3 regions of the Aquamicrobium segne genome follow, and region 2 is predicted to be linked to each of the others. Evidence: riboswitches for the same ligand, from Rfam matches in the RefSeq annotation. Region 2 holds a riboswitch; each other region holds the start of a gene.
The links. A riboswitch is a leader RNA that binds a small molecule or an ion and turns the genes downstream of it on or off. The one in region 2 is predicted to bind thiamine pyrophosphate.
Positions count from the first base shown of each region.

Region 1: another riboswitch for thiamine pyrophosphate. It lies ahead of thiD (bifunctional hydroxymethylpyrimidine kinase/phosphomethylpyrimidine kinase); the one in region 2 lies ahead of thiB (thiamine ABC transporter substrate binding subunit).
Region 3: another riboswitch for thiamine pyrophosphate. It lies ahead of ACFPLB_RS03300 (ABC transporter permease); the one in region 2 lies ahead of thiB (thiamine ABC transporter substrate binding subunit).

Region 1 is NZ_JBHSLL010000052.1:3,973-14,183, forward strand. Features, by position in the region: gene ACFPLB_RS14075 (heavy metal translocating P-type ATPase) at 1-1,620, shown strand, start outside; gene ACFPLB_RS14080 (universal stress protein) at 1,634-2,512, shown strand; gene ACFPLB_RS14085 (mechanosensitive ion channel family protein) at 2,640-3,884, shown strand; TPP riboswitch at 4,442-4,547, shown strand; gene thiD (bifunctional hydroxymethylpyrimidine kinase/phosphomethylpyrimidine kinase) at 4,569-5,402, shown strand; gene ACFPLB_RS14095 (FAD-dependent oxidoreductase) at 5,407-6,384, shown strand; gene thiS (sulfur carrier protein ThiS) at 6,381-6,575, shown strand; gene ACFPLB_RS14105 (thiazole synthase) at 6,579-7,343, shown strand; gene ACFPLB_RS14110 (thiamine phosphate synthase) at 7,340-7,936, shown strand; gene ACFPLB_RS14115 (HesA/MoeB/ThiF family protein) at 7,933-8,925, shown strand; gene ACFPLB_RS14120 (ABC transporter substrate-binding protein) at 8,925-9,869, shown strand; gene tenA (thiaminase II) at 9,869-10,211, shown strand, end outside.
Region 2 is NZ_JBHSLL010000050.1:23,355-33,565, reverse strand. Features, by position in the region: gene ACFPLB_RS13360 (adenylosuccinate synthase) at 64-1,359, shown strand; gene ACFPLB_RS13355 (hypothetical protein) at 1,429-3,045, shown strand; gene ACFPLB_RS13350 (ABC-F family ATP-binding cassette domain-containing protein) at 3,061-4,878, opposite strand; gene ACFPLB_RS13345 (thiamine diphosphokinase) at 4,880-5,524, opposite strand; TPP riboswitch at 5,610-5,726, shown strand; gene thiB (thiamine ABC transporter substrate binding subunit) at 5,770-6,765, shown strand; gene thiP (thiamine/thiamine pyrophosphate ABC transporter permease) at 6,741-8,408, shown strand; gene thiQ (thiamine ABC transporter ATP-binding protein) at 8,405-9,142, shown strand; gene ACFPLB_RS13325 (M48 family metalloprotease) at 9,347-10,211, shown strand, end outside.
Region 3 is NZ_JBHSLL010000012.1:26,376-36,586, forward strand. Features, by position in the region: gene ACFPLB_RS03280 (thiazole synthase) at 1-20, opposite strand, end outside; gene thiS (sulfur carrier protein ThiS) at 25-222, opposite strand; gene ACFPLB_RS03290 (FAD-dependent oxidoreductase) at 206-1,195, opposite strand; gene thiD (bifunctional hydroxymethylpyrimidine kinase/phosphomethylpyrimidine kinase) at 1,192-2,007, opposite strand; TPP riboswitch at 2,082-2,185, opposite strand; TPP riboswitch at 2,370-2,472, shown strand; gene ACFPLB_RS03300 (ABC transporter permease) at 2,668-3,447, shown strand; gene ACFPLB_RS03305 (ABC transporter substrate-binding protein) at 3,473-4,396, shown strand; gene ACFPLB_RS03310 (VpsF family polysaccharide biosynthesis protein) at 4,537-5,904, shown strand; gene ACFPLB_RS03315 (acyltransferase family protein) at 5,894-6,982, opposite strand; gene ACFPLB_RS03320 (BaiN/RdsA family NAD(P)/FAD-dependent oxidoreductase) at 7,130-8,341, opposite strand; gene ACFPLB_RS03325 (GntR family transcriptional regulator) at 8,428-9,156, opposite strand; gene ACFPLB_RS03330 (CaiB/BaiF CoA transferase family protein) at 9,386-10,211, shown strand, end outside.

The sequences.
Region 1 (10,211 bases), on a different contig from region 2:
ACGGCGCTGCGCAAGCGCACGGACGGCAGGGTCGATGAGGTTTCGGCGGCCGAACTTGCCGTCGGCGATGTGGTGGTACTGCGCCCCGGCGCACGAGTGCCGACCGACGGCGTGGTCATGAGCGGGCGTGGCGGCATCGACGAGGCCAATATCACTGGCGAATCCATGCCCGTCTCCAAGGAGCCCGGCGAGCAGGTATTCGAGGCCACCGTCAATCTCGACGGCGTGCTGGAGGTGTCGGTCACCAGGACGGTTGGCGAGAGCACGATTGCCCGCATGATCTTGCTGGTGACCGAGGCGCAGGCCACAAAGGCCCCCTCCGAGCGGTTCAGCTCCTGGTTCGGCCAGCGCTATACCATTGCGGTCCTGGCGGGTGCCGTGGTCGCCTTCGCTGCCTTCTACTGGCTGGGACGAGACTGGGAGCTGGCGCTCTACAAGGCCGCCACGCTCTTGGTCGCGGCCAGCCCCTGCGCCATCGTCATATCGGTGCCCGCTGCCATCCTGTCGGCCCTGTCGGCCGCAGCACGGGGCGGCGTGCTTTTCAAGGGGGGTGCCGCTCTCGAAACGCTCGCGGCCGTCGACACGTTCGCGTTCGACAAGACGGGGACCTTGACGACCGGCCGCGCAGAGGTGACGCAGGTGGTCGCGCTGGACGGCGACGAAAGCCGCTTCCTGTCGCTGCTCGGTGGCCTCGAAGTGCATTCGGAACACCATATCGCCGCTGCGATCCGCAGGGAGGTGGCGACCCGTGATCTCAACATAGCAGATGTGGTCGACGTGACCGCTCGACCAGGTGTCGGAATAGAAGGGTTCGACGCGCTTGGCCCAGTATGGGCCGGCAACTCGTATCTGGTTGATGAAATGGGCGCACGAATCGATCGGCCCGAGTTGCAGAAGATCGTCGGCAACAACCAAACGGTAATTTTTCTCGGGCGTGGTGCCACTGTGCTGGGCGCAGTCAGCGTAGCGGATGAGGCCAGGGACAGCTCCGCTCCCGCTTTGGTCGCCCTGCGCGACAGCGGCGTACGCCGAATCGTCATGATGACGGGAGATCGCAGGCCGGTGGCGCTACGCATCGGCGCCAAGCTTGGACTGAAGCCGGACGAAATCCATGCCGAGATGCTGCCTCAGGACAAGGTGCAGGAAGTCGGCGAACTGGCGGCAAGCGGCAAGGTCGCCTTTGTGGGCGACGGCGTGAACGACGCTGCCGCACTTGCCCGCGCCGATGTCGGCATCGCCATGGGCGCGGCAGGCTCGGAGGTCGCGCTCCAGGCGGCAGATGTGGCTCTGCTTTCGGAAGATATGGAAAGGCTCGCCCACGCACATCGGCTGGCGCGTCGCACCGCGGTCATTATCCGGCAGAACCTCGCCGTCGCCATTGGCGCCATGGTGGTGCTTGTCACCGGCGGCCTGTTTTTCGATCTGCCATTGCCGCTGGCGGTTATCGGCCATGAAGGCGGAACCGTCCTGGTCGTGCTGAACGGATTGCGCCTGTTGTCGGATCGTATTCGCAAGGATACCGGCAAAGCCGTCTCCCTCACTCCGCCAAGCGCAGGCCGGCGATTGTCAACATCCGCAAAACAAGCCGCGCACGGCAAGGTTCCCGAGAAAGCCAGCTGATCGAAAACGCGCCATGACGGCGATATTTCAATGGAATATGGAAGACATGACCCAGAACAACCGACTGAAAAACCTGCTGGTGGCACTTTCCGGTGATGACGAGATGCCCGGCCCGGTGCTTGATTATGGACTGGGCCTCGCCCGGGCGTATCAGTCCAGGGTGACGGTCTGTGTGTTCGCACCTGTCCTGTTGCAGCCCTTTCCGTTGACGCTCGGCTCGTCATCTATCTGGATTGCGCAGGAGACGGACCGTATTGAGACACGGTCCGGCCAGATCGCCCAGGTCGTCCAGCAAAGAGCGCGCGAACTCGGCGTGCCTATCGACGTCGAACATGCGCATTCACCGTTCGACGGCCGGTATTCTCGTTTCATTGCGTTGGCACGCCTGCATGACCTGACAGTGCTGCAAGCCCCTGACCCATCTGATTCCAGCAGGGCCCGCACAGCGATCGAGCATGCGCTGTTCGATTCGGGTCGTCCGGTGCTGATCACCCCGGACGACAAATTTGAAACTCCCCGGAGGGTGATGATCGCATGGGATGGAAGTGCCGAGGCGGCGCGTGCGGTTCGGGATGGGCTGGATTTGTTTCTCGGGGCAGATCATGTCGCAATCGCCACCGTTATTGATACGAAAGGGTCAGAGGGACTTCGGTCCGCCGACGAACTCGTGACGTATTTATCTCGATATGGGATCGGGTCGGAGATATCTGTTATTGCCGCTGTCCCGGGCGAGGACGAAGGGTTCCCTATTCGCCAATTTGTCACTGACCAGCAGGTAGACCTACTTGTCATGGGCGCTTTTGTACACTCGCGGTTGCGCCAGGCAATCCTCGGAGGAATGACGCGCTCTCTGTTGGAGAATTGTCCGGTCCCCATTCTTATGTCGCATTAGATCGATATGTCAGAAGGTGCCAAAATATATCCTTGGTTGTTCGTGCTCCGTCAACAACACGCTTCCATTTAAATCTGATCCGGTAAGCGATGATACTACGAGAATTATTTAGTTTGCCATGAAAACTATCGACTTGTTTTTTCAAAGCCACTCTTGGCTTTCTTCATTCGCGCTGCTGGCTGTTCTCGTCTTGGCTGCCTTTGCGGCGAATTTCCTGGTCAAAGCGGTGTTGCTACGTGTTCTGAAGCGCATCCTGGCGAAAACCGCCTATGGTCGGGACAAGGAACTTCGCCGCCACAGTGTCATTGAACGATTGGCCAACATCATTCCCGCTCTGCTCATCGCAGGCGGTATCGCCTTTGTGCCAGATTTGCCGGACGCTGTTGTGGCCATCGTCCGAAATGTTGCCAGTGCGTTCATTATCCTGACAGTGGCGCTGGCGATAGCATCCGCAGTAAATATTATTGACACTGTGTATCATCGTAGCCCTCAAGGCAGGTTGAAGCCGATCAAGGGGTACATTCAGGTCGCAAAAATTGCGATCTACATCCTTGCAACAATTCTGATTATCGCGGTTGTCACAGACCGCTCTCCAATACTCCTTCTGTCTGGTCTTGGCGCGATAACCGCAGTGCTCATACTTATCTTTCAGGACACTCTCCTGTCACTGGTTGCCGGAATTCAAATCTCTTCCACCGACATGGTGCGGGTGGGAGACTGGATCGAGATGCCGAGTCTGGATGTCAATGGCAACATTCTCGAAATAGCGCTTCACACGGTAACGGTGCAGAATTTTGACAAGACCATAACCACACTTCCCATCCGCAAACTGGTGACAGAGCCGTTCAAGAACTGGCGAGGCATGCAGGAATCAGGCGGACGACGAATCAAGCGTTCACTCAATCTGGAGCAGACCAGCATTCGCTTTCTCGACCAGGCCGATCTGGAAAGGCTCGTCTCCTTTGCGCCACTGGAAGAGTATTTAACGAATAAGTGCGAAGAGTTGGATGAGTGGAACTCCAGGCTGGGTACGCGCGCGCAAGTGCCGGCGAACACGCGCCGTGTCACGAATATCGGTACATTCCGTGCCTATGTTGATGCATATTTGCGCAATCATTCCAGGGTACATAAGAATATGACCGTAATGGTGCGACAACTCGAGCCAGGTCCTGAAGGGCTGCCGCTGGAGCTTTATTGTTTTGCTAACACGATCGCGTGGGTGGAATATGAAGGGATCCAGGCAGACATATTTGACCATCTGCTCGCACTCCTCCCGGAGTTTGGCTTATCCGTTTTCCAGAACCCAAGTGGCACCGATATTCGTTCCTGGTCACGAACCAAGCCAGTCGACAGGACGCATGTGATGAATTGACGAGAGAAACTGATAACGGCCACCAGCTGGATGCCCGCAAAACCTCGGCGGTAGAGCTGCTTATCCCAAAATGACACGGACACAACGGCGTCGTTTGGAGAACAAGAGGGATTCAACGAGCACCCGTTATACCAACGGTCAATATGATTGACCGTTGGAGCGCGCGACCGCGCGCCGCGCCCGCTGGCGCGAAAGCCAAGCGGCCCGGATGGGCCGCGCCGGCGATTGAGGCGTCCTGGATGGGGCAACATCCAGGACCTTTGGTATTACGCCTCGCAAAATTCGTAGAAGGATTTTGCGGGTGCCCAGCTCAGGGATGTATTAAAAGGCAGGTCTTGTTGCAGTTTAAGCGATGTCACTCAAGGTCGGCTCGACTGATTAAGGCAAATAATTGGCCGTACACTACATGTAAAGATGAGATGTCTATAGCAACTTCAAGAAAATAAGACTGATATGCGCAATTAACGATAGAGGTATTCATAAAGGAAAATTACTGGAATATCTCTGATATTTTTACGCCCCTTGCCATTCGCAAATTTCTCCAATAGTGTGTGCATACATACTCGTTGGGGTGCCCTGAGTGATCCGGGCTGAGAGGCGTCAAGCCGACCCATCGAACCTGATCCGGGTAATGCCGGCGGAGGGAACGGGTAGTTAAACGATGCGCGGCAATTTTGCCGGGCAATGCCCCCGTACCAATCCGTCGGTCTAAGTGGGGGCGACGTGACAGCAATCGCATTGACCAAAGCGGGATCCGACAGCGGCGGAGGGGCGGGCATTCAAGCCGACCTCAAGACGTTCTCGGCGCTAGGCGTTTATGGTGCCAGTGTTTTAACCACGATTACGGCCCAGAACACCGTTGCGGTAACGGCGATTGAAGCCATGCCCTCATCGCTTGTGCGTGCGCAAATCGAGACGGTCTTCGAAGATCTGGCGGTTGCAGCTGTCAAGATCGGCATGCTCGGCCAGCCCGAGCTGATCCGCACAGTCGCGGAAAGCCTGCGCGACTGCGACCTGCCTATAGTGCTTGATCCGGTTATGGTTGCCAAATCCGGTGACCGATTGCTTGAAGCGGAAGCCATTGCGGCGTTGCAGTCGGAATTGCTGCCAATAGCCTCAATCCTGACACCGAATCTGCCTGAAGCTGCCGAAATCCTTGATAGCTCAATTGCCGGAGATCCGACAGAAATGGAGGCGCAGGGCCGGGCGCTGTTGGTACTCGGGCCGAAATGGGTGCTGATGAAGGGTGGCCATGCTGCAGGTCCGATCTGTACCGATATATTAATCGGACCGAAGCTTCATTCCCTGACCGCGATGCGCAACCCTACATCCAATACGCATGGCACAGGCTGCACGCTGTCAGCCGCTATCGCAGCGGGTCTGGCGCAGGGTTTGGATGTGCCTGATGCAGTTATTGGTGCGCATAGTTATTTGCAAAGTGCAATTGCCGCCGCTGACCAGTTGGAAATAGGCTCGGGCCACGGTCCCGTGCATCACTTCTATGCGCAATGGAAGTGACGAGATGATCCGTATTCTTGGAGCGGGAGTCATGGGGCTGGTGGTCGCAACCGAACTGACCTCACGCGGCTATAGTGTTGAAGTCGTCGACCCCGAACGCAGTCCCGGCCCTCATGCTTGTTCGTGGTGGGCAGGCGGCATGCTGGCCCCTTGGTGTGAGCGCGAGTCATCTGAGGAGCCAGTCGAGCGGCATGGGGTCACCGCTATTGATTGGTGGGAGCGGAATACCGGTTGCGTCAGTCATAACGGCACACTCGTGTTAGCGTTGTCCCGCGACCGCGGTGAGTTGATGCGCTTTGCCCGGCGCACGCACGGACATCGTCTGTTGAACGAACCCGACATTGCAGCACTAGAAATAGATCTGGCTGGACGCTCCAAAGCAGCATTGTTTTATGAAAGGGAGGCGCACCTCTCTCCGCGAGACGCCTTGCGTCAACTGCAGCAGAATTTGGAAGCAAAAGGCGTGCCATTTTACCGTGAGCCTCCTGCGACTATCCCGGATCTGATCATTGATGCGCGCGGCCTTGCCGCGCGAGACAAGTTGCATGATCTGCGCGGCGTGCGCGGCGAGATGCTAGTTCTACGTTGCACTGATCTGACGCTGTCGCGCCCGGTACGGCTGCTGCATCCTCGAAATCCTATCTATATCGTCCCACGTGGAGATGGAATCTTCATGGTGGGCGCGACGATGATCGAAAGTGATCGACGTGGCGTAGTTTCCGTCCGCTCGATGCTGGAACTTCTGACAGCGGCGTATGCCTTGCATCCGGCTTTTGGTGAAGCCGAAGTACTGGAAACCGGCGCTGATGCCCGTCCAGCCTTTCCAGATAATCTGCCGCGGTTGCGGCGCCATGGCGACACACTGTTTGTGAACGGTCTTTATCGCCATGGTTTTCTTCTGTCACCTGCCGTTGCCACGATGGTCGCGGAACACCTCGAAACCGGCACTATCCCAGAGTTTATGGAGGCTGATCGGATATGAATATCACTCTCAACGGGGAACCTCGCAAAACCACTGCTACGACACTCGCCGGTCTGCTGACGGAGAACGGCTTTGACGGCAAGGTTGCGACCGCGCGCAATGGTGATTTCGTGCCTGCCGGACACCGCGCCACGACCCAGATCTTTGATGGCGACTGCATTGAGGTCGTCGCTCCTATGCAGGGAGGCTAATCAATGCCGCGCTTTTACGGGGTTGAAGTGGACAGCGCCTTGATGCTGGGCACGGCTCGCTATGCTTCACCGTCTATACTTGCCGATGCCTTTCGCGCCTCGGGCGCTGATGTTGCTACTGTCAGCCTGCGGCGAGAACAAGGTGGCGGGCAAGCCTTCTGGCAGTTGATCAGCGAGTTGGACGTTCACATCCTGCCCAACACTGCGGGCTGCCATACCGTCAAAGAGGCAGTCACTACCGCCCACATGGCGCGCGAGGTGTTTGATACCAGGTGGATTAAACTGGAGGTAATCGGCAATGCAGATACGCTGCAGCCCGATGTGTTCGGACTGGTTGAGGCAGCGCGGATCCTGGCCGACGATGGCTTCGAGGTCTTTCCTTATTGCACCGAGGATCTGATTGTATGCGATCGGCTGCTTGACGCAGGCTGTCAGATACTGATGCCGTGGGGAGCGCCGATTGGGTCGGGGCTGGGGATCAGCAATGTACGGGCAATGCGCAGCCTTCGAGCGCATTTCCCTGATGTTCCGATGGTCATTGATGCCGGAATCGGTCTGCCTTCACATGCCGCACAGGCAATGGAGTTGGGCTTTGATGCTGTGCTGCTGAATACGGCCGTATCCAAGGCAGGTGATCCGGTTGCTATGGCGCAAGCGATGGCACTGGCTGTTCAGGCCGGGCGCGCGGCATTCATCGCCGAGCCAATAGAGCCGATTGATATGGCCGTACCTTCAACCCCGGTCATCGGCAAGGCGTTTCTGACATGAGATTGCCGCGCTTTTATCCGATTTTTGATTCATCCGAGTGGTTGGAGAGGATGCTACCGCTTGGTGTGAAGCTTGTGCAACTGAGGGTCAAGGAGCGATCGAAGGCAGAAACCCGCGCCGAGATTCGCTATGCACAAATTCTGTGCCGGGAATATGGTGCAACTCTCGTTGTCAATGATTACTGGCGCATAGCCATTGATGAAGGCTGCGACTGGATTCACTTGGGTCAGGAGGATCTGGACACGGCCGATCTGGGCGCCATCCGTGCGGCCGGACTGAAGCTCGGTGTCTCGACACATGATGAGGATGAGTTGGCTCGGGCGATGGCCCTGCGCCCGGATTACATAGCGCTGGGCCCGATCTGGCCGACGATCCTGAAAAAGATGAAATGGCATCAGCAAGGCGTGGAAAAGCTGACCGAATGGAGAGCGCGAATTGACGATACGCCGCTGGTCGCCATCGGCGGGTTACGGCCTGAACGCGCCGCGCCGGCTTTTGCCGCGGGGGCCGATGTGGTCTCGGTCGTGACCGATGTTACGCGGAACCCCGACCCCGAAGGGCGTGTGCGCGAATGGCTGCAGGTAGTGACATGAGCCGCTATGCTCGTCAGATGATCTTGTCTGGCGTTGGGCGCCACGGACAGGCTCGCATCCGCGCTGCGCATCTGCTGGTAGTGGGTGCAGGTGGGCTCGGCGTGCCGGTAGTGCAGTATCTGGCCGGAGCGGGCGTTGGACGGATTACACTGGTTGATCCTGATATCGTCGAAGCATCGAACCTGCATCGCCAGCCGATTTATGGCGCTTATATCGGGCGCCCCAAGGTGCAGGCCGCAGCCGATTTTGCGCGCGTACTGAACCCTGAAACCTATGTGATGCCGCATATCGCCTGGCTGTCCCCCGACAATGCTTCGGATCTGATCGCCACCGCCGATCTGGTGCTGGATTGCGCTGACAGTTTTGCCGTCAGCTATTTATTGTCAGATTGCTGCATGGCGACGCAAAAGCCACTGATCTCTGCTTCGGCTTTGGGACTATCGGGCTACGTCGGCGGCTTCTGCGGTGGCGCGCCGTCCTTGCGCGCTGTGTTCCCCAGCCTGCCCGATACACTGGCCACCTGTACAACTGCAGGCGTGTTGGGGCCGGTTGTGGCCATGTTGGGGCTCATCCAGGCTCAGATGGCATTGGCAATTTTGATCGGGCTGGATCCCTCACCGCTGGGGCAATTGGTCCGCTATGAAATGCAAGGTTTTCGTAGCTTCTCCTTCCGCTTTGACGATGCACCAGAACCTGATGGCGCTATCCATCGCTTTATCGCGAAATCCGATCTCCTCGCAGATGATTTCGTCGTCGAACTGCGTGACGAGAGCGAGGCTCCGTTACCGGTAATCTCCCATGCACTTCGGCTGAGCGTCGAAGATTTCGGTGTGGACGGTCCCTTTCCAGACCCAGGGCAGCGTACGGTTTTTGCTTGTCGCTCCGGGTTACGTTCATGGCGTGCTGCTGACCGGCTGCGCCCCCACTGGTCGGGCGAGATCGTCCTTCTTGCTGATCCGCCCACCATTCTAACAGGAGAAAATTCGTGATGCTCAAACGCTTAGCCGTAGCTTTGGTTGCGGGCCTTGCCTTCACGCCGCCAACGATGGCGCAGGATAAAATGACTCTGATCCTTGACTGGTTCATCAACCCTGACCACGCGCCGATCATACTGGCTCAAGAAAAGGGGTATTTCACCGATCAGGGGTTGAAAGTCGAGATCATCGCTCCCGCCGACCCAACAGATCCGCCCAAACAGGTCGCAGCCGGAAAGGCCGATCTGGCGGTCAGCTACCAGCCGCAACTGCATCTGCAGGTGCATGAAGGCATGCCGGTGGTGCGAGTCGGAACGCTTGTTTCCACGCCACTGAACTGTCTGATGGTTGATGCCAAGGGGCCAGTACAGAGTCTCGCTGACCTCAAAGGTCGCAAGATTGGCTATTCTGTCTCCGGCGTCGAAGAGGCTGTAATGTCTGCCATGCTGCAAAGCGCCGGACTAACCATGGATGATGTCGAGATGATCAATGTAAATTGGTCACTGACCCCGGCGCTGATGACTGGCCAGGTCGATGCCGTGATTGGCGCTTTTCGCAATTTTGAGTTGACGCAGATGAAACTTGCAGGCGGTGACGGCCGCTGCTTTTTTCCCGAGGAATCCGGGCTACCCGCCTATGATGAGCTGATCTTCATTGCTAACGCCGACAGCCCCGACCGCGATCTCATCACCCGCTTTCTCGCCGCCGTCGAACGCGGGGCGCACTATATGGTCAACCACCCCGATGAGGCCTTCGAGGTGTTTTCTGCTACCTCACCTGATCTGAAAGATGAGCTGAACAGCCGCGCTTGGGTGGATACATTGCCGCGTTTCACTCATAGCCCGGCGGCGCTCGACCATGGCCGCTATGCTCGTTTCGAGGCGTTCTTGCACGAGGCAGGCCTGATCGACAGCATCCTGCCAGTTTCGAACCTGGCTTTTGACCCGGAGACACAATAGTGAATATCAGAACGAATTTTATCGCGCCCGATTATGGCCGCAGCTTTGATCTGTGGCGCGAGCAATGCCTCACCCCATGGCATGACTATACTCATCATCCCTTTGTCGAGGGGATGAAGGATGGTACCTTGCCTCGCGCAGCATTTCTGAACTATCTGCGCCAAGATTATCTGTTCCTGATCCATTTTTCGCGTGCTTGGGCGCTTGCGGTTGTCAAGGCAGGAAACCTGGCTGAGATGCAAGCGGCAAGCGCCACCGTACACGCGCTGCTACATTTCGAAATGGCCCTCCATGTCGAAATCTGCGAGGGCGAGGGCATCACCCGAGCAGAACTCGAGGCGG
Region 2 (10,211 bases):
CGTTATAGAGGCCTGTCATTTTACGGGCGTGTCTTGGCGTTGCCCGATAGAAGGGAAGAAAATATGGCCAATGTGGTGGTGGTCGGCTCGCAATGGGGCGATGAAGGCAAGGGCAAAATCGTGGACTGGCTGTCGGAGCGCGCCGATGTGGTGGTACGCTTTCAGGGCGGGCACAATGCCGGGCATACGCTGGTTATTGACGGCAATGTTTACAAGCTGTCACTGCTGCCATCGGGCATTGTGCGCAACAAGCTGTCCATCATTGGCAATGGCGTGGTCTTTGATCCGCATGCTTTTGTGGCTGAAGTGGGCAAGCTGCGCGAACAGGGCATCGACATTACCTCTGACAACCTGAAAATTGCTGAAAACACCGCGCTGATCCTGTCCCTGCACAGGGAACTCGACGGATTTCGCGAAGATGCGGCCTCCAATTCCGGCACCAAAATCGGCACGACACGGCGCGGCATCGGCCCTGCCTATGAAGACAAGGTCGGCCGCCGCGGGGTGCGGGTGATGGATCTGGCCGATATGGACACGCTGCCGGCAAAAGTGGATCGCCTGCTGACCCACCACAACGCCTTGCGCAAGGGCCTTGGCCACCCGGAAGTGACGCATGAGACCATCATGCAGGAACTGACTTCGATTGCTGCCGATATTTTACCCTACATGGACCGGGTCTGGAAAGTGCTGGACGACAGCCGTAAGGCAGGCGAGCGCATCCTGTTTGAAGGCGCACAAGGCACGCTGCTCGACATTGACCACGGCACCTATCCATTTGTTACCTCCTCCAACACGGTGGCCGGGCAGGCAGCCGCTGGTTCAGGCATCGGACCGGGAGCGCTCAGCTATGTGCTGGGCATTACCAAAGCCTATACCACCCGCGTTGGTGAAGGCCCCTTCCCGACTGAGCAGGACAACGAAATCGGCCATTTTCTTGGTACACATGGCCATGAATTCGGCACAGTAACAGGTCGCAAGCGCCGCTGCGGCTGGTTTGATGCGGTTCTGGTGCGTCAGGCTGTTGCTGTTAACGGCATCAAGGGCATTGCTCTTACCAAGCTCGATGTGCTTGACGGGCTTGATGAGATCAAGGTCTGCACCGGCTATATGCTCGATGGTGAAAGAATCGACTATCTGCCGGCCAGTCAGGGCGCACAGGCGCGGGTAGAGCCCATTTATGAAACACTGGAAGGCTGGAAGAAAACCACTGCCGGTGCACGCAGCTGGAACGAGTTGCCCGCGCAGGCCGTTAAATATGTGCGCCACATTGAAGAACTGATCGGCGCGCCGGTGGCGCTGCTTTCCACCAGCCCGGAACGGGACGACACGATACTTGTGACCGACCCGTTTCAAGATTAACTATACCCGTGCGACGGGTGGAACTGAATAGTGCGCCCGTCGTAATTGAAAAACAGGTCAACTTGAAGCATGGCAGATTTCGTTGCGGTTCTGAAAAAGACGCTGGGTGGTCTTGGCGAGACAACGCCCGAAATGCGGGCAAGGGTCTATGACAAGGCCCGCACCACCATCGCGGCCAGGCTGGCAGCCCTTGACCCGCAGCCGCCCGCAGCCCTTGTTGAGCGCCAGAAAAAAGCACTGGAAGACGCTATTGTCACCGTGGAGGGTGAATATGCACCGCCACAGCCCACCGGCGACGACCCGCTGGCAGAGCTGGAAAGCCTGTTTTCGTCCATTGACCGCAACAAGAACCAGCCAAGCCATGCCGCTCCTTCTCCGAATGTGACGGTTACGCCTGCCCCGCCTCCTTCGGTAGAAGCTCCCCCGGTAGAGCCTGTGCACCCTGTTGCTGAAAGCGCCGCAGAACGGACCGGGCCGGAAGCTGACAAACCCTTACATGCCCAAACGCGGCAGGAGCCGCCTGTAGACGCTCAAACGCGGCAGGAGCCGCTTGGCCCTGAATTCAACCACGATCCGGCTCCAGAATCAGAACCGGACTTTGGCCATTCACCGACAGGCGGGCTGGATGAGACAGATGATGCCGATGATGCTTTCGATCGCCTGCCAGATATCGAAACCGAACAGGATGAAGAGGAACGGCGCAGCCACAAGGGGCTGATAACGGCGCTTGTCGCGCTGGCTGTGCTGGCCGCTGGCGGCTATGGCGCATGGTACAACAAGGATGCCATTGGCGACATGTTTGCCAGCAGCGATAGCGGCGAACCGGAACCGACAACCGTCACACCGGTAGAAGTGCCGCCCGGTGAAGACGTGGCAGCAGCCGATCCATCTGCCGGGCCAGCCCCGGTCGAACCCGCCCCGATCGAACCCAACGGTGAAGCCTCGCAAAAATTCACGCAGCGCCTGCTGCCCAGCGGCGAAGAGACCGATCCCGGCCCTGCCGGTGGTGGCAGTTCCATTGGCGAAGGCTCCTCTGTCGTGGCGCTGACCACGCCCCCTCCAACCGCAGCCCCCGGCGCAGGCCCATCTGCGGCACAGGACCAGAACACACAAAGCGCACAATCGGGCGTTGCTGTCGGCCAGAAGGCCATCTACTACGAAGAGCGCACCAATCTGGCGCAAGGCTCGGCAGAATCGGGCAACACCGTATGGTCGCTGGTACAGGAATCACCCGGTGGCGATGAGCCACCTGAACCCGCCATTCGCGCTGAGGTGCAAATCCCCGGCAAGGATGTGCAGCTTCGCATGACCATCCGCCGCAATGCCGACACCACGCTTCCGGCCAGCCATATCATTGAAATGATTTTCCTGACCCCCACCGACTTCGAGGGCGGCGGCATTGACGGGCTGTTACGGATTGCCTTCAAGAGCGCCGAGCAGGATGCGGGCAGCCCGCTGATTGGCGTTCCGGCCAAAATTGCCGATGGCTATTTTCTGGTGGCGCTCAATGACACCAAGGCCGATGAAGATGCCAATATGGCGCTCTTTCGCAATCGGGAATGGATCGATATTCCCGTCATCTATAAATCGGGACGCCGCGCTTTGCTGACCATGGAAAAAGGCATTCCAGGCGACAAGGTGTTTGATGAGGCAATCAAGGCCTGGCAGGAAAAGACGGCAGAGTGAAATGACAGCCGAGGATCAGGCTTCGAGTTCCTCACGCAGCATTTCCAGTTCCAGCCACTCTTCCTCAAAGGCGGCAAGATCCGTCCGCTCCTTGTCGAGCGCCGCAATGGTCTTTTGAAAGCCTGCCGGATCACGCTCGTAAAAATTAGGATCGGCGATTTTGTCTTCCAGCCGATTGATTGCCTCTGTTGCCGCCTCGATCTTTTTGGGCAGGTTTTCCAGCGCAAATTTCTGCTTGAAAGACAGTTTTCTGGATATGGCCTTGCCTGGCTCTGGCTGTTTTCCAGCCGATTTTTCCTCATCTGCGACAGTGCGTGAGCGTTGCTTGCGATCTTCCAGCTTAGAGGCCCCGCGCTGCGCCAGCATGTCGGAATACCCCCCGGCATATTCGATCCAGCGCCCCTCACCATCGGGCACAATCACGCTGGTGACAGTGCGGTCAAGAAAATCGCGGTCATGGCTGACAAGAATGACCGTACCAGCAAAGCCCGCCACCAGTTCCTGCAACAATTCCAGCGTTTCCATGTCAAGATCATTGGTCGGCTCGTCCAGCACCAGAAGATTGGCAGGGCGCGACAACACCCGCGCCAGCAGCAAACGGGCGCGTTCACCGCCCGACAATTTGTGCACCGGCGTGCGTGCCTGCTCCGGCCTGAACAGAAAATCCTTCATATAGGACGCGACATGGCGCTGCTCGCCATTGACGATCAGGCTCTCGCCCCGCCCATCGGTCAGATAATGGGCCAATGTCTCATTCGGGTCAGCCGCCTCACGTTTCTGGTCAAGCGTGGCGATCTCCAGATTGACCCCAAGCCGCACAGTGCCGGAATCGGGCGCAAGCTCACCCGTCAGCATTTTCAAAAGCGTGGTCTTGCCAGCCCCGTTAGGCCCGACCAGTCCGATGCGGTCACCTCGCTGGATGCGGGTGGAGAAATCACTGACCACATTAAGATCGCCAAAGCTCTTGGCGATGGATTTTGCCTCAATCACCAGCCTGCCGGATTCGGCAGCGTCACTGGCAACCATGGTTGCAGTTCCTTCCGCCCCCCTGTGGCTGCGATGGCGCTGGCGCAGCGCCTGCAATTCACCAAGGCGGCGCACATTGCGCTTGCGCCGGGCGGTCACACCATAGCGCAGCCAGTGCTCTTCACGCACGATCTGACGGCCAAGCTTGTGCTGTTCGCGCTCTTCTTCCTCCAAAATCTTGTCACGCCATTCCTCAAAATGCGCAAAACCCCGATCAAGGCGGCGGGTCTGGCCGCGATCCAGCCAGATAGTGGCGCGTGACACCCGCTCCAGAAAACGGCGATCATGCGAAATCACCACCAGCGCCGAAGATGAACGGATCAGTTCTTCTTCCAGCCATTCGATAACATTCAGATCCAGATGGTTGGTCGGCTCATCCAGCAACAAGATATCAGGCTCAGGCGCCATGACGCGGGCAAGGGCAGCGCGGCGCGCCTCACCACCCGAAAGCTCGGCCGGATTTTCTTCACCGGTCAGGCCCAGATGCTCCAGAAGATAGGTGGCGCGATATGGATCATCGGCAGGCCCAAGCCCCGCCTCGACATAGCCACGCACCGTGGCAAAACCTTCCATGTCAGGCGCTTGCGGCAGATAGCGAATGGTGGCGGTCGGCTGACGGAAAATCTCGCCATCCTGCGCTTCGGCAAGCCCGGCTGCAATCTTCAGTAATGTCGATTTGCCTGATCCATTGCGCCCCACGAGCGCGATGCGGTCGCCCGGACCAACGGCAAAATCAGCGCCATCAAGCAGCGGCGTGCCGCCAAAGCTAAGGTAAACACCGGCAAGGTTGAGAAGCGGCGGGGCCATATCAGCCTCCCTGTTCAGGCAATGGATGGGCAAGCAGCATGGCGCAGCCCTGCTCCAGTTCAATGGTCAACTGGCTCAAAACCTCATTCGACATGGTCAGTGATGAGCCAAACGGCACATTGACTGCCGCCAGTTCCCATTTGGCGCCGCGCACACTAAGGCCGGCAAGGTCTGAAAAGCCAAGGATCGAAAACAACGTGCCTTTGGCATAGTCAAATGTCGAACACCCGCGCGACAAGGGTCGGCCCTCCTGTGTGCCGCTGGTCAGCAACACATCGATGCCTTTTTCAGCCAGCCGCAAGCCCAGCGCCAGATGCAAAAAGGCGTGATCGGTACGCGCACCGCCAAAGGCGCCTGCCAGAACCAGCCGGATCGCCCCCTTTTCCAGCGCAATTTCAACGGCCAGTTCCCCATCCGTGCTGTCCTTATCCACGGGAAAGCTGCGTTTGGGCACTGAATTTAGATGTGGTGGCAATAATGCGGGTGCAGAATCAAAATCCCCCACCCAAAGTTCGGGCACAAGGCCAAGGGTGTGCGCATGTTGAATGCCGGAATCGGCGGCAATAATGCGGCTTCCCGCAATCTGGCGATCAAGTGCAGGGGTGCGGACAAGTTCTCCACCCAGAAGGATTGTATATTGGCTCATGATCCAAGCCCCTTAGCAGTCCCATCACTGGAACGAAAGATGCAGCAATGCTCTTGCTTGCCTGAAGCGGGCAACCTATCTGTAAAACGCTCTAACGGGGTGCCGGACGCAATCATTTGCGGCCCGGCTGAGAGGCGTCACACGCCAACCCGCTGAACCTGATCCGGTTTGCACCGGCGGAGGGATTAGAAGCTGCCGGACAGTCGGTGCCTCAGCCCCTTCAAAACCACCTTAAGGAGGCGTTGATGCGCACAGTTTTATTATCCATCCTGTCCGCCACATTGCTGGCGACAACTCCGGCCGCAGCGCAAGACAAGCTCACCATCTACACTTATGACAGTTTTACCGCTGAGTGGGGTCCCGGCCCGCAGGTGAAGAAAAATTTTGAAGCTGAATGTGGCTGCGAGGTTGATTTCATTTCGGTGGCCGATGGCGTTGCCCTGCTCAACCGGCTCAAACTTGAAGGGACCTCCACCAAAGCCGACATTGTGCTCGGTCTCGACACCAATCTTGTGGCGGAAGCGCAAGCGACCAATTTGTTTGCGCCCCATGGCCTGACGATGGAAACAAACATTCCCGGCGGCTGGTCTGATGCAACTTTTTTACCTTACGACTATGGTTATTTCGCCGTGGTCTATGACACGCAAGAACTGCCCGTCCCGCCTGCCAGCATGAAAGAACTGGTTGAAGGCGACCCGGCACAAAAAATCATCATTCAGGACCCGCGCACCTCAACGCCGGGGCTGGGGTTGCTTTTGTGGGTACGCGCCATCTATGGCGATGAGGCAGATGCGGCATGGGAAAAGCTGAAAACCCGCATATTGACGGTAACGCCCGGCTGGAGTGAGGCTTACGGGCTGTTCACCAAGAGCGAAGCGCCAATGGTTTTGTCTTACACCACCTCGCCTGCCTATCACATGATTGCCGACAAGTCCGACCGCTATCAGGCGGCCGGTTTTTCCGATGGCCATTATCTTCAGGTCGAGGTCGCGGGCATGACCCTGACCGGCGCCAAAAATCCGCTGGCACAACAGTTTCTTGCCTTCATGACCGGACCGGGCTTTCAGGATACGGTATCGCAAACCCAGTGGATGTATCCGGCGGGAAAAACCAGCACACCGCTTGACCCCACCTTTGACCGTCTGGTGAAACCGGCCAAAACCTTGCAATTTACCCCTCGGGAAGTAGCCGACAATCGCAAAGCCTGGGTCGATGAATGGCTGGGCGTGATGAGCAGGTAGCCAGCTTGGCCAGCAAAATCTCGTCCATAACAGGCAATCCGCGCATTCTTGCCGGGCTTGTCGCACTTGCCGCAATTTCAACGCTGATTGGCGGGGCTTTTGCCGGTCTGGCGCTTGAGGGTGTGCAGGATTTTTCAGGCGCGCTTGCTGCCTTTGATCCCTATATGATCAGGGTTGCCCGCTTCACATTGTGGCAGGCGCTCCTTTCCACCCTGCTATCGATTGCGCCTGCCCTGCTGGTGGCGCGGGCCTTGACGCGCTTTCCCGATTTTCCGGGGCGCGGGCTGATCCTGCAACTTTTTGCCGTGCCTCTGGCGCTGCCCTCCCTTGTCGCAGCCCTTGGCGTGCTCGCCCTTTATGGTCGTTCCGGTTATTTTGCCGGGCTTTTTTCAACATTCAGCGCTGGAGAATGGCCGGGCATATATGGACTTTCCGGCATTCTGGTTGCCCATGTGTTTTTCAACCTGCCACTGGCCACACGTCTGTTTGTCGAAGCATTACAAACCGTTCCCACAGATCAATGGCGGCTGGCCAGCCAGCTTGGCATGGGTGCTTTTGCCAGTTTCCGGCTGATTGAATGGCCAAGGCTGCGGCAGGCGCTGCCGGGTATTGCCGGGCTGGTGTTCATGCTGTGCATCACCTCATTCACCATCGTGTTGACACTGGGCGGCGGCCCGCGCGCCACCACGCTGGAAGTGGCGATCTATCAGGCATTGCGCTTTGATTTCGACCCGGCCCGGGCCGTTGTGCTGACCGCATTGCAGGTGGCCCTGACGCTTGCCATCGTCTTTGTGCTGGCAAGGCTGGGCACCAATACACAGGCGCAAATCAATCTTTCCGTTGCCCCGCGCCGTTTTATTGTCACGGCAACCAGCGAAACAGTCTTCAACAGCGTCCTGATCCTGCTGGCGGTGCTGTTTGTTGCCGGGCCAATGGCGGCCATGGTGGCGGCTGGCTTGCAAGCAGATCTTGGCCGTCTTGTCATGGACCCTGCCGTGCAACGCGCAACCCTTACCAGCCTTGTTCTGGCCATGCTGTCCGCACTGCTGGCGGCCAGCCTGTCCCTGGCGCTGGTAATGGCTCGACAGGCGCTGGAACACCCTGCCCATGCGCGCCACCCATTGCTGCACTATGCCACCGATACAGGTGCCAGCTTCGTGCTGGTGGTGCCGCCCATTGTCATTGGCGCTGGCTGGTTCATCCTGCTGCGCCATGTGGCTGATGTGTTTGCGCTTGCCCCGATACTGGTCATCACCGTCAATGCGGTGATGGCCATGCCCTTTGCCATCCGAGCCATCCGCCCTGCCCATGATGCGGCAAGTGCGCGCCATGAGCGTTTATGTGCCCAGCTTGGCATTGCTGGCTGGGTGCGGTTTCGGCTGATCGACTGGCCGGTGCTGCGCCGGCCAATGACGACGGCTGCGGCTTTTGCCATGGCGCTGTCACTGGGCGATCTTGGTGTGATTGCACTTTTCGGCTCAGATGCGGTGCAGACCCTGCCCTATCTTTTATTGCAGCGCATGGGCAGTTACCGCACCAGCGATGCGGCAGGGCTGGCGCTCATTCTGGGGCTGGCCTGTCTGGCGCTCATGTTTATGTCTGCCAGGCTGGCGCCCGCCTGGCAAAGGGAAAAACGGCCATGAAATCTTCTGCCTCCTCTCCCGCTGAAGTGCAGCTGGACAAGGTGATTTTCAGCTATGGCGAGGGTGTATTTTCATTTGACGTCACCTGTCGGGCAGGCCATGTCACCGCCATTATGGGGCCGAGCGGATCAGGCAAATCCACGCTGCTCAATCTTGTTGCCGGTTTTGAAAAGCCTGCTTCCGGTCATATTCTGATCGGGAACAGGAATGTCACCCATGACAGTCCGGCCCGGCGGCCGGTCTCGATGGTGTTTCAGGAAAACAACCTGTTTGCGCATCTGAATGTCGAGCAAAATGTCGGGCTGGGTCGCTCCCCTTCCCTGCGCCTGACCAAGGCAGACCATGCTGCAATCATTGACGCGCTGGCGCGCACCGGACTGGAGGCCAAGAACAAGCGGCTGCCCGGCGAACTTTCAGGCGGCGAGCGCCAGCGGGTGGCGCTGGCGCGGGTTCTGGTGCGTGAGCGCCCCGTGCTGCTGCTGGACGAGCCTTTCGCCTCACTTGGGCCTGCCTTGCGCGAAGATATGCTGGATCTCGTTGCCGCCTTGCAAAAGGAACGCGCCATGACCGTGCTGTTCGTCACCCACCAGCCCGAGGATGCGCAACGTATTTCACATGACATGATTTTCATCGAGACCGGCCATGTCGTGGCGCAGGGCCCGGTGCAGGATTTCTTCAGCAAGGCTGGTCCAGAGGCTTTCCAGCGCTATATAGGCACACAACAAGCCGGTTGATCTTGCAGATAAAATACTCCGGCTGGACTGTTTGCCCGTATTACAGACATAATTTAGCATCATGGAAACGTCAGAAACTATGGCAGGATCGGTCGAATCACGGCAGACCCTGTCTATTGCTGTAAATCTTGCTGATCCCGGTTGAGGAAGGAAATCCCGCTGTTGCCCGCTCTGAAGCCTGACCGAAAGCCATTTTCGCTGCAGATGCTGATGCTGGCCCTGACAGCTTCAGCACTGGGCGCCTGTCAGGCCATCGTGCCGCCTGATATGCAGGAATCCGCCTTCCGGCCTTCCACAAAGCCGGTCACCGTGGACAATGTCACCGCCAATAACAAGCTGAGCGAACTGGCGCGCGCCCAGCACCCGCGCATTCTGGCCACTTATGGCGGGGAGTATTCCGACCCGAAGCTGGAGCGCATGGTGGCCAAGGTCATTGGCAGCCTGACCACGGTTTCGGCCAATCCGGGCCAGAATTACCGCATCACCATTTTAAACTCACCCAATGTCAACGCCTTTGCGCTGCCGGGCGGCTATCTCTACATCACCCGCGGCCTTCTGGCGCTGGCCAATGATTCGTCAGAACTTGCAGCCGTGGTCGCCCATGAAATGGGCCATGTCACCGCCAATCACGGCTTGCAGCGGCAACGGCTGGAAGCCGAGGCAGGACTTGCCACCAAGGTCGTCGCCGACGTGCTGGGCGACAACCCTGCCGCCAAGGCCGCACTTATTCGCGGCAAATTGCGCCTTGCCCAGTTCTCGCGCAATCAGGAACTGGAAGCCGATGTCATCGGCATCAAATCACTGGGCGAGGCAGGTTATGATCCTTATGCCTCCAGCCGCTTCCTGCAATCCATGTCGGCTTATACGGATTTTCGATCTGTCACCGGGGCAACCGATGCCAGCCTCGACTTTCTGGCCACACACCCCAACACACCGCAGCGCATTGAACTGGCCTTGCGCCATGCCCGTCAATTCGGCCAGCCCGGCGTCGGCACACGCGACCGCGACAGCTACCTTGCCGGTATTGACGGCCTGCTTTTTGGCGACACGCCCGAAGAAGGCTATGTGC
Region 3 (10,211 bases), on a different contig from region 2:
TTGCCGTAAAAGACAGGCATTTTATCATCCTCCCTGCATGGCGGATAAAATTTCAAGCGTGTCGCCCTCTGTCAGGCTTGCTGTGCTGCGCTGCGGGGCTGGCAGAAACTCGCCATTTAATGCGGTGGCGACACGGGCTGTTTCCAGGCCGATTTCGACAAGCACATCAGCGACTGTCAAAGCCTTAATGTTCCGCTTTTCTCCATTAAGGATTATGTTCATCCATCAACTCCGGTATCTGGCCTGTCATGATATGATCAGCAGCCATGCGCGCCACGGCAGGGGCCAGAAGATAGCCGTGACGGTAAAGGCCGTTGGCAAAAAGCCTGCTGCCGCGGCGGCGCAGATGCGGCAGGTTGTCGGGAAATGCGGGGCGCGCATCCGCACCCATCTCAAGAATTTCAGCCTCGGCAAAGGCCGGGTGAAGCGCATAGGCAGCCGATAGCATCTCAATGGCGGCGCGTGCGGTGACGCAGGTTTTTGCGCCGGTCTCCAGCATGGTTGCTCCCAGCATATAGACGCCATCGCCACGCGGAACGATATAGAGTGGAATGCGCGGATGCAGCAGACGAATGGTGCGGGTAAGCTGTAATTCGGGACAGCGGATGACCAGCATTTCACCCCGCACGCCGCGCAGATCGACAAGCCTGTCGCGGGCTGCAAAGCCACGAGCATCGACGACCAGCCCTGTGGATATATCGAGGGCCGCTTCGGTCTGGATCAAAACGCCATGGTCTTGCGCTCTTTGTTGCAGCGCGTGCAAGGCCTGCCGGGGCGTAAGGTGAGACTCGCTGCGATAGAACAGGCCCCGTTGAAAGCGCGCTTCAAGTTCGGGTTCCAGTTCAGCAATATCCTTGGCATTGAGCAATTCGTGATTGCGTGTCAGCCGGGCAAAGCGGTCCAGTTCCGTATGGTCACGCGCCAAAGCCAGCACCAGCGTGCCGGTGCGGTGCAGTTTTGCGCCCATGCCCTGCCACCAGCCTGCTGCTTCTTGCCCCAAACGGATGACCGTATCCCCGGCACTTTCTGCTTCGCAGAAGGGGGCGAGCATTCCCCCTGCCCACCAACTGCAACAATGGGCGTCAGGAGGGCCTTGCGGATCGTGGATAACGCACTCGACACCGCGTCGCGTCAGTTCGGCCGCGATGGAGAGCCCCATGACGCCCGCACCAAGGATTGTGATGGGGCCGTTCATGCCTTGCTCCACATGGCATGGAAGTGATGCACTGGCCCGTGGCCGGAACCGACATTCAAATCATCGGCGGCAAGGATGGCGCAATGGAGCCAGTCATGCGCCTGACGGATCGCCTTTGTCATGCTCATGCCGCTGGCAAGCCCCGCAGCAATAGCTGAAGAAAGCGAACAGCCCGTGCCATGGGTGTTTTTCGTATGAATACGGGGGGCGCAGAGAGCCATTTCATCTTCGCCCAGCAACAGATCGGTGCAGGTTTTGCCCGCGGCATGGCCGCCTTTCAGCAGAACATGGCGAGGCCCCAGAGCAAGCAGCGCCTGCCCCTGATTGCGCAGTTCATCATGGGTCTTGGCCTGTTGAATACCAAGAAGATCGGCGGCTTCAGGCAGATTGGGTGTGAGCAGGCTCGCCAGGGGAAGCAGATTTTCCCGCAGTGCGCTTATGGCTTCTGAAGGGAGCAGTACGTCGCCGGATTTGGCAATCATGACCGGGTCCAGCACGATTGGCGTTGAACGCGCTGCCAGATGGTGACGCAGCCTTGCCGCCACTGCTTCAATTGCCTCCACACCGCCAACCATCCCAATCTTGATGGCTGATATGTCGAGATCACTAAAAGCCGCATCGATCTGGGCGGAAATCATGGCTGGAGAGACAGGCTCGATGGCCTCGACACCATGTGTGTTTTGCGCGGTAATTGCAGTGATTACCGATGCACCATAGACGCCAAGTGCTGAAAAACTTTTCAGGTCGGCCTGTATCCCGGCGCCGCCGCTGCTGTCAGATCCTGCAATTGTCAGTGCAATGGCTGGCGCCATCTTCTTCCCTTTCATAGCCCTGGTCGTGGCATGGGAAGGAGGAGATTGCGCGCAATCCTGAAATGAATCCGGATGCTGGCACACTCTACACTTTCCTACGCCGGCATGACCCGGATCAGGTTCAATGGGTCGGTGCGATGCACCTCTCAGCCCGGTTTGGGCACCCCAATGTATGAGTCTTGGCCAGAGCTAAGGCGATATGAACTGGAAAAGCAAGTGGGTATCAGCCGCGCCGATGAACAAGAGCTTGGTCCTCTGCTTCTGGAGAATCTTGCAGCCCGGCGCCTCTTCAATTTCGAGCGGGTCGTCTGGTGCAGGACAGGCGCCTGCTTGACCGGAACAGTTTTGAAGCTATAGTCGCGCTGAATTCCGAGGGGTGCGCCACACGGCGCTGAGACGGCGATGAGCCGGACCCTTGAACCTGATCCGGGTCATGCCGGCGTAGGAACGGAACAAGGGCCATTCATGGCGACCTGATTTCCTCTCTTCGCTCCACCTGGATCTCCGAGTATGGCGAGAGCATTTCTTGTTTTCACAAAAACAGATGAAATGCTCTAAGCTCTTGTTTTAATCGCATTTATGCGATGCCAGATGGTGCCATCTGTGCTCACAAAATGTGCTAGGGGGGATCAAAATGCTACTTCACCTTTCAGGTCGATCATGCAAACGATGCGCTTCCTAGCGGCTCGTGCAGCATTGCCTGTTTTGGGCTTTCTGTTTGCCTTGTGGCAGTCCCTGATCTGGGTTTTTGGGCCGCCGGCCTATATCCTGCCGGCCCCCACAGATGTGCTTGGCGCATTCTTGCGACAGCCGAACTATCTTCTGGCCAATAGCTGGGTAACGCTTGGTGAGATTGTGATGGGGCTGCTTGCAGGAACGCTCCTTGGTGTCCTGATAGCCCTTTGCATGGCCGCTCTGCCGCGTTTTGGCCGCCTGGTCTTGCCCATGGTTCTTGTGCTGCAGGCCTTCCCCGTCTTTGTCATCGCGCCACTTCTGGTGCTGTGGTTTGGCTTTGGAATGGCCTCCAAAGTGGTGATGACCACCCTGATCATCTTCTTTCCTGTAGCTTCTGCCTTTGCCGATGGTTTGCGCCGCATACCTTCGCAGGTCCTTGATGCCGCAGCGACGACCGAGGCAAACCACTGGCAGACGCTGGCTTACATCCGCATCCCGCTTGCCTTGCCCTCGCTCGTCTCAGGCTTGCGCATTGCCGCGCCGCTTGCGCCGCTCGGAGCGGTAATCGGAGAATGGGTGGGCGCATCAGCGGGGCTTGGTTTCGTCATGGTGCAGGCCAATGCACGCATGCAAACAGATATGGTTTTTGCCGCAATGGCAATCATCGCGCTGCTTACCCTGATGCTGCGCAGTGCCATCGACCGGCTTGCACCTCTGCTCACGCCATGGTGCGCAGACCACGACTTTTCCCCATCACAACAATAATGGAAGCGCCATGTTTCGTTCTGCAATCCTTTCTATCCTGATGAGCCTGGTGATCATGAGTAGCGCCCAGGCGCAGGAAAAACTTACAGTCCTGCTCGAATGGTTCGTCAATCCGGACCATGCGCCTTTGGTTGTGGCGCAAGAACTCGGGCTGTTTGAAAAAGCGGGGCTGGACGTTGAGCTTCTTCCCCCTTCAGACCCCTCGATTGTGCCGCGTGCGGTCGCGTCGGGACAGGCGGAAATTGGAATCCACTATCAGCCAAACCTCTACATGGATCATGCTAAGGATGTGCCGCTCATTCGCTTTGGCACGCTTGTGGAGACACCGCTCAACACGCTCACCGTTCTGGCGGATGGGCCGATTTCAAGCATCAAGGATCTGGAAGGCAAGCGCATCGGCTTCTCCGTTTCGGGCTTTGAGGACGCCATGCTCGGCCGCATGCTGGATGAGGCCGGTGTTGACAAGAGCAGCGTGGAACTGATCAACGTCAATTTTGCGCTGTCACCTTCTCTCATCAGCAAGCAAGTCGATGCAACGATAGGCGGCTTCCGAAATTTCGAGTTGACGCAGATGCGCTTGGCTGGCCATGAGGGGCGCGCCTTCTTTCCCGAAGAGCATGGGGTGCCGGTTTATGACGAGTTGATCTTCGTTACCCGCCCTGATCTGGTCAAAGACAGTCGGCTCAAGCGTTTTTTGAAAGCTGTCGAGCAAGGCGCTGTTCATCTCACCAACCATCCGGAAGAGAGCTGGAAGCTTTTTATCCGCGCATATCCTGATCTGGACGATGAGTTGAACCGTCAGGCGTGGCTCGATACTCTGCCCCGGTTTGCAAAAAGGCCCTTTGCTCTGGACTACACACGCTATGAACGGTTCGGCGCTTTTATGGCTGCGAGCGGTCTGATCGAGTCAGCCCCACCCGTCGACCGGATCGCCGTAGAACTGCGATAAAGCCTGCCTGACGTGCAACATGTCCGCTCTGGGACAGATTGCACATTTTATCGATTCGAAACTTTCGCCGGGCTAATATCAAGCAGTTTTTCCATTTGTGGATCAGAGCGAAAAAGAGCGGAATGACGGCAAAGCAGACCATGGGTAGGGTATCGCTGGACCATATGGGGCCAACCAGTGCGAAGGGGCGCGGCCTTGTCGATGCGCTCGTTTTCATGGGTGCAGTTGCGCTGTTTTCCCTTTCCGGTTTCGCGCTGGAGTTTTTTGGCATTCCCTACTATTCATCAGGTGGTTCGATCATCACCAAGATTCATCCTGCCACCTATCTGTTTGTGGGTGCGCTTGGTCTGGCTGTGATCGCCAATCCCAATCCGGCAGGCTATCTGTTTGGCCTCATGACACGATGCCTCGGGTCCGTCTTTCTGCTTGCGGGCTCCGTTCTTCTGTGGATTTTCATTTCCCGCTATAAGGGCGATCAACCGACCTCCTTCCTGATCGACTCAATCATGGTCGCCGCAATCATCTGCATGCTGTTTGCTGATATGGAAAAGCGTGCGCGCCTCAATATTGCGCGTGCCATTCATATCCTTATGGTTGTCAATTGCTGCCTGTCGATCGTTGAAGGCCTGTCAGGCTGGCGGCTGTTTCCCTTTATACTGGGCGATATCGAACAGGAGTGGGAATATCGGGCAACCGCACTGCTGGGGCACCCTTTGATTGGCGCCCTGACAACGGGTGTTTATACCATCGTTTTGATGACAGTACGCGACGTGCGCGGCCTTGGGAAACGCTGGCGCTTGCCGATGATCCTGCTATGTCTGGTAGCGATGCCGTTCATTGGCTCCCGGGCGTCGTTTGCAATCGTTTATGCAACCGCAGCCGTGGTTGTCGTACTGCATTTTGTTGGCTTTTTGCGTGGGAGTCCGGTCAGCTTGCGCAAGTTGACGGCGGTACTGCTGCTGCTTCCGCTTTCTGTCCTTGCGGTGCTCGCCATCTACCAGACGGGCATTTTCGATAATTTCATCAACCGCTTTATCGATGACGGAGGCAGCGCCCGGACCCGCTTCGATCTGTTCAATCTGTTCAGGGATCTCAGCCTGCCAAACCTGCTTACGGGCTATCGCATGGTTAATCTCGACACCCAGATACGGCTTAGCGGTCTCTATGAAGGCATCGAGAACTCATGGGCAGGCCATGCTGCACGTTATGGCATCGTGATAACGATTGTGCTTTGGTGTGGTGTTGGCGCCTGGTTTATCGATATGTTGCGGTCGGCGGGAAGAGGTGCGCTCCTGCCTCTTGCCTATATTTTTCTTATTCTGTCCACCACCGTGGGCATCAGCGGCAAGACCAACATGATGAGCCTTCCCCCTCTTGTCCTGCTGGCATTGATCGGCACGCCGCTCTGGCCGCGCATTGCCCGCACACAGGCTCCTGTCTCTAACGATATTCTGATGCGGATCGGCTGCGGCGCCCCGCTCGAAGGCCCCCGCGGCTTTAGCTCTTGAAAGCTCCATGGCTTCGTTGATCAATGATCGGTTGCTTTGCTGAAAAATGCAGACGCAGCATTGAAATCAAGGGGCGCTCGACAATCAAATGAGCAAGACATCCACATATGATTGTTCCGATGAAAACCAGCAGGAAAATCAGTTCTGCAGGCATGGGCGCATATTCAGAAATCTTGATGAGGATTTTTGCTAATAATCCAAGTACAGCAATGTGGGTCAGGTAGATCGAATAGGATGCGTCTCCGATTAGGTTCAGCACTGCCAGCTTTGACGGCCACTGTCTTGCCGTCTCCAGAGTGGCTGCGCCTGTGATAGCCAGCCCAAAGGCTACCGCATAACCAAGCTGAACGTGAGCGTATGCAGCGCCTTTGCTTTCCAGCGCATACAGTGTGGCCAGCAGCAAGAGACCTGCCGGAAATGCCCATTTGACTATATTTTGTCGACCATGCTTCCAGCCCAGATAAGCGAGCATCCCAACGAGAAAATTCAGGTTCAGTGGCGAAAAATATGCTGTCCACGGCGTCATATCTTCAAATTCAGGGTACTCGCGCACCATGAAACATGCCACCATCCACATGCTGAAGATGATTATTCCCCATCGTTTGTTGGCTATAAGCAGAGAAAACATCAGATAGAAGGCCAGTTCGTGGACCAGCGTCCATGCCGGTGCGATCGGGAAAGTGAACTTATCAAGGCGTACAAGGAAGATCGTGGATATCCATTGGTCCCATGTTTCTGGAATGGTTGCGCCCGACCCAAAACCCAGCGCCACCAAAGTGCAGAAAACCCCAACATAGACCCAATAGACAGGAAACAACCGGATGAACCTCCGGCCTAGATAATTGCGGAGGCGATCAGGGCGATCAATGTCATGGTTATGAGCAAAAACAATGATGAAGCCCGACAGCACAAAAAAGAAATCGACCCCAAGATTTCCGCGCCATGTATAGTCAGAAAATAATTCCTGCCCAAGATAACGCGGCAGGGCAAGCATGATTGATAAGTGAAACAGGACAACAGCCATAGCGGCAATGCCACGTCCCTGTTGTAATGAAAAAAGCTGTCCCTGACGCTTCATGGCCCCCGCCCGCAAAAATACTGCTATCCATTTTCCAGCACGCGGAAGGATAAAGCAGAAACGGTTAAATAATTACGTTTTAGCCGCATTTGTGTGACGCCAGATGTAACCATCTGTATTCACAAAATGCTCCAGGCAGGTGGATAATCAACTGGCGGCTTTGTCGGCAATTGCGGTGCCTGCCGCCCAGCCGGAGGCCCAGGCCCACTGGAAATTATAGCCGCCAAGCCAGCCGGTCACATCCACGACCTCGCCGATGAAATACAGGCCGGGCAGTTTTTTTGCCTCCATGGTGCGCGAATTCAGCTCATTTGTATCGACACCGCCAAGGGTGACTTCCGCAGTCCGGTAGCCTTCCGTGCCAATGGGATAAAGCTCCCAGTTTTGCAGAAACCGGGCAATTTCAGCCAGTTTCTTGTCGGATGTTTCCCCCAATATTTTGCCCCATTCCTGTGTTTGCGCCAGATGAGCAACAAGGCGTCGAGGCAGGATTTCACCAAGTGCGGTTTGAATGGTTTGGCGGGTGTTTGCCCGTTTTGCCTGATAAAGCAGTGCGCCAATATCTGTTTTCGGGCAAAGCGCAACCCGGATGGGGTTTGTTTCGCGCCAATAGGAAGAAATTTGCAAAATGGCCGGGCCAGAAAGGCCGCGATGGGTGAATAAAAGCGCCTCCTCAAAACCTGTTTTGCCACAGGAAATGCGCGCTGGGGCAGAAATGCCCGCGATTTCACGAAAACCGGCAAGCACATCTTCACCAAAAGTCAGCGGCACCAGCCCCGGCCTTGTTTCTGTTATGGCAAGTCCAAATTGCGTGGCAAGCTGATAGCCAAAGCCGGTTGCTCCCATTTTGGGGATTGATTTTCCGCCACAGGCAACCACAAAGTTGCGGCAGGTGATTTTTGCCGGGCTTTCTCCACCCAGTGTCACCACAAAACCAGCCTGGCTTGCCTCGATGTGCTCGCAATGGGTGGCAAGCCGCATGTGGCAGCCTGCTTGCTCCATTTCCTTGACCAGCAAGGTAATGATGTCTTTGGCGGAATGATCGCAGAAAAGCTGTCCCAGTGTCTTTTCGTGATAGGTGATGCCGTGTTTTTCAATCAGTGCGATGAAATGCTGCGGGGTGTAGCGGCCCAGTGCGGATTTGGAAAAATGGGGATTGCCGGAAATGAAGTTGCGGGCGCTGGTGCCCAGATTGGTGAAATTGCAGCGGCCGCCGCCGGAAATACGGATTTTTTCGCCCGGGGCTTTGGCGTGATCGATGATCAGAACCTTGCCTCCATATGCGCCAGCATGGATGGCGCACATCATGCCGGCCGCACCCGCCCCTAAAATCACAGTGTCAAAATGTTCTTGCCGCATGTTTTTCCTGAAAGTGTTTTAAGATTGTAGTGGCGCTTCAGGTCAATTCCGGCAAGGGCTTTACGTGTCAGGTTGAGGCGAAAAATTCAATCCGGGCGATAGCCGCCTTCGGCGTTGAGGAGGTAGCCCGGCTGGCAGGCGACCCGCACCGTGGTGATCGGTTCCAGTTCATTCCATGTCGTGCGCTGCATGATCAAAAGTGCGTTTCCGGGCTGCGTTTGTAAAAGTCTTGCTTCGCGCTTGTCGGCATTTGCGGCGGTAAACGCAATTTCGGCATGCAGATAGGGTGCGTTCTGCACCAGCCATTCATTGGCGTTGAGTTGCCAGAAGTCGAGCTTTTCCAGTCCCGGTGCGGCAGCAAGATTGATCCAGCGGTCTTCAAGCTGAAATGGGCGGCCATTGCCATAATGTATGGCGCGCATGTGAAGCAAAACGGTGCCTTGTGGAAGGCCAAGGCGTTTGGCGATCTTTGCAGGCGCCGGGCTGCGCCGCTGTGCTACGACGCGATGGCCATAGTCCATTCCAGCCCGTTCAACCTGTTCGCGTACGATGGAGATGGTCAGGGTCGCCTTACGGGCGGGATTTATGGTGACCCGGGTTCCGGCCCGGCGGCGGCGCTCAAGCAGCCCCTCATCGGCCAGCAATTGCAGGGCCTTGTTGACGGTCGCACGCGCTGCGCCAAATTCAATGGCAAGATCGGCTTCATCTGGAATGCGTTGCCCTTGCAGCCATTCACGCTCGATGATGCGGCGGCGGGCCTCATTGGCGATATGCAGCGCTTTGGGGGCTGTCGGACCAGCCGGTTTTGCGGGCATAATTGTCCTCCTTGTATCGGGGCGAGCTCTCCTGCCTTTCTGCCGATCTGTTTAAGTTTATACTTAGATCAAATATAAGTATAGACATAGAGCAAATCTTGTTGTTAATCTCGGTTTAGAAATGAGGGATGGTCACGGCGCGGCCCTCGTGTGGGTGGCGCGATCTGGAGACTGACATGAGCAAGCCGGTTGTGGTCGGATATGCCAAAAGCATGATGCGGGTCTGCGCATGAGCGGGCCTTTGCGGGGAATAAAGGTTCTTGATCTTTCGCGGGTGCTGGCCGGTCCTTATTGCACGGCGCTTCTGGCTGATCTGGGGGCGGAAATCATCAAGCTGGAGCCTCCGGCAGGTGATGATTATCGCCATGTCGGGCCCTTCAAGGAGAGGGAGAGCGCGCTTTTTACCCTTAACAATCGCGGCAAGAAGAGCCTGGCGCTTGATCTGAAAAAAACCGCTCATCTGAAGCTGGCGCAGGCGCTGGCTGCACGTGTTGATGTGGTGGTTGAAAATTTCCGACCCGGTGTCGCCGCCCGGCTGGGGCTGGGGGCGCAAGCCTTGCGTGCTGCCAATCCGCGCTTGATTTATTGTTCGATTTCCGGTTTTGGCCAGCAAGGGCCGTTTACCGATCTGCCCGCCTATGACCTTGTGGTGCAGGCCATGTCCGGCCTGATGGCGGCAACCGGTGAGGAGGGTGGCGCCCCGCTCAAGACCGGCGAAAGCGTGGCTGATCTTGTTGCCGGTCTGTTTGCGAGCTGGTCGATCAGTGCTGCACTGGTGCAGCGCAATGCAACAGGGCAGGGCGCAACCCTTGATGTCGCCATGTATGACGCTTTGTTTTCCATGCTGACCACCAGCCATGCCCAATATCTTTATGATGGGGTGGTGCCCGGTCGGGTTGGTAATCGCCATCCGCTGTCAACGCCTTTTGGCTGTTTTACAACCCGTGACGGGCAGGTTGTTATTGCCGTGCTCAATGGTGGCCAGTTTCAGCGTCTGGCGCAGCTTGTCGGCAAGCCGGAGCTTGCTGAGGACCCGCGCTTTTCAAGCGACAGCA